Latilactobacillus sakei subsp. sakei DSM 20017 = JCM 1157: one gene and its partner. The protein of the gene in region 1 interacts with the protein of each later gene in a pairwise test. Links are inferred from orthologs where the notes say so. Each region holds a gene or a part of one and is shown on either strand. Other genes may lie near its edges. The genes, in order: secA and secG.

Region 1 (3,334 bases):
CCAATGGATAGCGAAGAAGCCATCTTACAAATGAACATGTTAGGTCATGAATTCTTTATCTTTGAAGATTCAGAAACAAATGGCACAAGCATTGTTTACAAACGCCAAGATGGTCGTTATGGTTTGATCGAAACAGATGAATAAAAAATTTTAAATAAACATCGTGAAGGGCTCGAGACAAACAAAATAGTGTTTGTTTCGAGCCCTTTATTTATTTTCAGAATAAGACTATAGGTAATAGGGTTAATTTTATGCCTAATCGCATGTATTTGTTTAAGCATCAGGTTTTAATTGACTGTAATAAATGTTAGAATAAGATGTTAGTGGTCCAGTAATTCTAAAATTTAATTAAAATCATAGTGATCAGAATTTTCAGAGGAGAATTATAATACATGGCAAATTTTCTAAAATCATGGGTAGAAAGCGATAAACGTGAAGTTGGACGAATGGGCAAAATTGCCGATAAAGTACAATCTTATGAAGATGAATACAGTAATTTATCTGACGAAGCGTTACAAGCTAAGACACCTGAATTTAAAACAAGATTAGCAAATGGCGAAACATTAGACGATATTTTACCTGAAGCATTCGCGGTCGCTCGAGAAGGCGCTAAACGTGTGCTTGGTTTATTCCCATTCCGGGTTCAAATTATTGGTGGGATTACATTACACGAAGGTAATATCGCTGAAATGAAAACTGGTGAAGGTAAAACGTTAACCGCCACAATGCCCGTTTATTTGAACGCGCTTGCGGGTCAAGGGGTTCATGTTGTTACCGTCAATGAATACCTTTCAAGTCGTGATGCGACTGAAATGGGTGAATTGTATAACTGGTTAGGGCTTTCAGTTGGTTTGAACCTAAACGCGAAGACCCCTGAAGAAAAACGCGATGCTTACAACTCTGATATTACGTACTCAACTAATAGTGAACTTGGCTTTGATTACTTACGTGATAACATGGTTGTTTACAAAGAAGAAATGGTACAACGTCCATTGAACTTTGCAATTGTCGATGAAGTGGATTCAATCTTAATTGATGAAGCCCGGACACCTTTGATTATTTCTGGACAAGCAGAAAAATCAACGGCACTTTATATCCGTGCGGACCGCTTTGTGAAAACCTTAAAAGAAGATGCAGATTATAAAATCGATTGGCCTACAAAAACAATTAGTTTAACAGAAGCCGGTATTGGCAAAGCTGAAGCTAATTTTGGTCTAGATAACTTATATGACATTGAAAATACAGCTTTGACGCATCATTTGGATGAATCATTGCGTGCTAATTTCATCATGTTGAAGGATATCGATTATGTGGTTCAAGATGGTGAAGTCTTGATCGTTGATCAATTCACTGGACGTGTGATGGATGGTCGTCGTTATTCAGATGGCTTACATCAAGCGATTGAAGCCAAAGAAGGCGTTGAAATCCAAGATGAAACCAAAACAATGGCCAACATTACGTATCAAAATTATTTCAGAATGTATAACAAACTTTCAGGGATGACTGGGACGGCTAAAACCGAAGAAGAAGAATTCCGTGAAATTTACAATATGGAAGTTATCTCAATTCCAACTAACCGCCCAATCGCACGTAACGATAAATCAGATGTGTTATACCCAACGCTTGAAAGTAAATTCCACGCCGTTGTGAAGGACATCAAATCACGTTACGAAAAAGGCCAACCAACATTAGTTGGGACGGTTGCGGTTGAATCATCAGAATTACTATCACGTTTATTAGACGAAAATAATGTGCCACATGCTGTCTTGAATGCGAAAAACCATTTCAAAGAAGCTGAAATCATCATGAATGCTGGCCAACGGGGCGCTGTTACAATCGCTACTAATATGGCTGGTCGTGGGACTGATATTAAATTAGGACCTGGTGTCACAGATTTAGGCGGTTTAGCTGTTATCGGTACTGAACGTCATGAATCACGACGGATTGATAACCAACTTCGAGGCCGTGCTGGTCGTCAAGGTGATCCTGGTGAAACACAATTCTATATGTCATTGGAAGACGACTTGATGAAACGTTTTGGTTCAGAACGAATCAAAGCATTCCTAGATCGGATGAAGATTTCAGACGACGATGCTGTCATCCAAAGTAAGATGATTACGCGCCAAGTTGAAGCCGCACAAAAACGGGTTGAAGGGAATAACTATGATACACGTAAACAAACCCTTCAATACGATGATGTCATGCGTGAACAACGTGAAGTCATTTATAAACAACGGATGCAAGTCATTATGGCAGAAGACAACTTAAAAGAAGTGATTATGCCAATGATTTCAAGAACGGTTAAACGAATCGTTCAATTGCACACACAAGGTGATACAGCAGATTGGAACCTTGAAGCAATTCATGATTTTGCAACGACTTCAATGGTTAGTGAAGAACAATTAACACTTGAGAAGTTACAAGGCAAGTCAGCTGAAGAAATCGAAGCATTATTGATGACTTTTGCAGAAAAGAATTATGCAACAAAACAAAAACAATTATCTGATGAAAATCAAATGCTTGAATTTGAAAAAGTTGTTATTCTCCGTGTTGTTGATGAACGTTGGACAGACCACATCGACGCAATGGATCAACTTAGAAATTCAATCGGATTACGGGGCTACGGTCAAATGAATCCATTGGTTGAATATCAAGAAGAAGGCTACAGAATGTTTGAAGAAATGATTAGTGATATCGATTACGATACAACTCGACTCTTCATGAAGGCGGAAATTCGTCAAAATATTCGACGCTAATTAACGAATGGCTGAGGCAATTGACTTAGCCATTTTTTAATGGCATGAAATCAAAAAGAGGTTAATCAAATGGAATTAAGTGAAGCAAGACATTTATTAAACGAAATTGAGAGTAAAATAACGCAGTTCAGGGGGTCTCTTTGACTTAGAAGGCCTTCAAGAAAGCATCGCACAAAATGAAGCACAGATGGGCGATCCTGATTTTTGGAATGACCAACAATCAGCGCAACAATTAATTGATCAAAATAATGTGTTAAAGGAAAAGTATGATTCTTTTAACCAATTACAGGCGCAGTTTGAGGAATTGAGTGTCACTTTAGAGTTATTACAAGAAGAACCTGATGACGAGCTACAGGCGAGCTTTGAAGCCGACTTAGAGCAGATTCAAAGTCAGATGCGCCAATATGAATTGGGGCAATTATTATCAGGTGAATACGACAGCAATAACGCAATTGTCGAATTACATCCTGGTGCTGGCGGAACAGAATCTCAAGACTGGGGTGCGATGTTATTACGGATGTATCTACGTTGGGCAGATGCGCACGGTTTTACCGTAGAAACAGAGGACTATCAAGCCG
Region 2 (2,994 bases), 860 kb from region 1 along the record:
TATTGCGCCAGGCTTATTCCTAGGACGTGAAGGCCCCTCAATTCAATTAGGGGCGGCAGTCGGTCAAGGCGTAGCGGACCGCTTAGACGATCACGGCGCTGATCGCCGTATTTTAATCGCTGGTGGGGCGGCGGCTGGTTTATCGGCCGCTTTTAACGCACCAATTGCTGGAACCTTTTTCGTACTGGAAGAAATCTATCATAATTTTTCCCCACTTATTTGGCTAACCGCATTGACCAGTGCAATCGGGGCTAACTTCATCTCATTGAATTTTTTCGGATTAACGCCCACGTTGCACATTACGTATACACATAATTTACCGATTAATCAGTATTGGCATCTGATTCTTTTAGGGATTGTGCTCGGGTTGTTGGGCTACGTCTATCAAAAAACGTTGCTTTGGTTACCGCAGTTTTATAAGCGATTACCAGTGCCTAAATATTATTGGGGCTTATTGCCGTTAGTGCTTGTATTGCCCATCGGTTACTTTTGGCCAACGGTCTTAGGTGGCGGGAATGGTTTGATCACACAATTAGGCCAACAAGTGCCAACTTTAACCACGGTGGCATTGTTACTAGTTTTGCGGTTTGTTTTCTCAATGATTTCGTATGGTTCTGGCTTGCCAGGGGGGATCTTCTTGCCCATCTTGTCACTGGGCGCACTAATTGGGGCCGTCTATGGCTTAGTGATGGTCCAATTGGGCTGGTTAGCACCGGTTTATGTCCCTAATCTAATTATTTTTGCGATGGGTGGTTATTTTGCCGGCATCGGGAAAGCACCGTTTACGGCGATTTTATTGGTAACCGAAATGGTCGGGACACTCACCCATTTAATGCCGTTGGCGATTTTATCGTTAGTCGCGTATGTCGTGGTTGATTTGATGGGTGGCGCACCGATTTATGCGTCGTTATTACAACGCCTAATTGGCCAACCCAAAACCGATATGGCACAATTTAAAGATCGTTTGGAAGTACCGATTTTTGCCGGGGCACCATTGGAAGATCATCAAGTCCGCGATGTTGCTTGGCCGGAAACTTGTTTATTAATTGCCGTGCGGCGCGGCGAAACGGAATTGATTCCGCATGGTGATACGCTGATTCGCGCGGGTGACACCTTGGTCATTTTAACCGATCATCACTTACGAGCAACCGTGCGGCGACAGATTGAAGCCGCTGCCCAAACCTTAAAAAAAGCGGATGAGAATCTCGTGAAATAATTGATAAAAAAGTGGTGATTAACTACTTTTTATGCTAAAGTATTAAAAGACAGTGTAGATAGAAAGGTAGGGAGTTAGGTTGGAAAATCTTATCCTGAACTTATTATTAATCGATTCAATCTTGATTGTGATAGCAGTCATGATGCAACCAAGTAAACAACAAGATGCATTGAGTGCTTTATCAGGTGGATCTGGTGACTTATTTGGTAAGCAAAAGGCTAGAGGATTTGAAGCCTTCATGCAGAAGGTAACAGTGGTCCTCGGAACTTTATTTTTCGTCTTTGCAATTGCATTAGTTTATTTATCATCACACTAAAGCAAGTAGGACGGATCGAATTCTAATAAGAACGTTGATGCGGTCTCCTGTTCAAATAGCAGGAGACCTTTTTAAATGAATTAAATCGGTCAAGTACTGGAGGCGGGTTTGAATGCAGTATCGGTTACCACAACCTTACTATTATGATAGTGGCCCTGTTGGCGTGGTGTTATTGCACGCTTATACAGGAAGTGCCAATGATGTTCATATGATGGGCCGTTTTTTAGAGAAACAGCAAATCAGTGTACTTGCACCGCATTTTACGGGGCATGCCACTTTTGAACCACTTGATATCTTAGAAGAAGGTAGTGTCCAAGCTTGGTGGGCGGATACAACGGCTGCCATTCAGAAGTTACAAGTTGCTGCCAAGAAACCACTATTTGTTTTTGGGTTGTCATTGGGTGGATTGTTCGCGATGCGCGCAATCGAAACGATGCCAGCGGTGATTGGTGGTGGCATTTTTAGCGCGCCAGTACTAGAAGGACCGACTGATAAATTAGAACCGCTATTTCTGGGTTATGCGCAACGCCTTTATCAGATGGCTGAAAAAACGGCCGCTGATCAAGCCGTTCAATTGGCCAAGATTAAGCAACAGTTACCACAACAACTACAAGCAATCGCTGATTTTAGCGCGTTAGTCACCGCCGATTTAGATCAGATTGGTGATAAGCCAGCCTTTATCGGTCAAGGTGGTCAAGATCAAGTGATTGATCCTAATGGCGCATCAGTATTAAAACAACGCTTAGGAGCACAACAAACACCAGTTGATTATCACTGGTATGACAATGCCGGTCACGTGATTACAGTCGATCGGGCACACCACCAATTAGAAACAGATGTTGAAGCATTTATTAAACGTTATGAGAAATAAGAAAGAGGTGTTGATTTGACACAAGTTGACCAAATGAAAGCTGCCATCCTAGCCATTTTTGCAGCAGATGAAACGCAACAATTAAACGTATCAGAAATCAGTGAACGAATCGGTGTGGCCGGCTCACAAGGATTCAAAGATTTAGTGAAAGTATTAGCCGAATTAGAAGGGGACAAACACCTTTTAATGGATGATGCCGGTAAATTCAGATTACCAGCTAGCCAACGCTTAGTCGAAGGGGTTTTCCACGCCAACGATCGAGGCTTTGGTTTCGTCTCAATGGTTGATAAAGAACCAAGCGATCCAGATATTTTTATCGCACCACCAAACACAAACTTCGCAATGAATGGTGACACTGTTGAAGTGGCCATCATCAAAGAAGCAGAAGAAAACAGCCGCCGCGGTCCTGAAGGAAAAGTGGCTAAAGTGATTACGCGGGGGATTGAAGAAATCGTCGGCGAATTCATGCCTTATTCAGATATCCAAAAAGAAAAAACAGGCTTGATTGGTTACATTCAAAGCCATGCTAAAAAATTAAGCAGCTATTTAATTTACTTAACAGACAACGGTTTGCACCCTCAAAAAGGAGAC

Evidence for each region.
Region 2: the proteins of secA (region 1) and secG interact in binary tests that used the Escherichia coli proteins (3 or more experiments, as listed by UniProt). The link is inferred for Latilactobacillus sakei subsp. sakei DSM 20017 = JCM 1157 from one-to-one orthologs.

The regions. Positions count from the first base shown.
Region 1 is NZ_AP017929.1:1,906,456-1,909,789, reverse strand. The notes cover bases 80-3,074. They hold secA (preprotein translocase subunit SecA), read left to right. Parts: upstream 80-392; coding sequence 393-2,756; downstream 2,757-3,074. Other genes in these bases: hpf (ribosome hibernation-promoting factor, HPF/YfiA family), read left to right, coding at 80-144. Also shown: more of hpf, read left to right, coding at 1-79. UniProt on the Escherichia coli protein: Required for protein export, interacts with the SecYEG preprotein conducting channel.
Region 2 is NZ_AP017929.1:1,050,394-1,053,387, forward strand. The notes cover bases 259-2,913. They hold secG (preprotein translocase subunit SecG), read left to right. Parts: upstream 259-1,295; coding sequence 1,296-1,532; downstream 1,533-2,913. Other genes in these bases: LEUCM_RS05230 (ClC family H(+)/Cl(-) exchange transporter), read left to right, coding at 259-1,216; LEUCM_RS05240 (alpha/beta hydrolase), read left to right, coding at 1,645-2,403; rnr (ribonuclease R), read left to right, coding at 2,419-2,913. Also shown: more of LEUCM_RS05230, read left to right, coding at 1-258; more of rnr, read left to right, coding at 2,914-2,994. UniProt on the Escherichia coli protein: Subunit of the protein translocation channel SecYEG. Overexpression of some hybrid proteins has been thought to jam the protein secretion apparatus resulting in cell death; while this may be true it also results in FtsH-mediated degradation of SecY.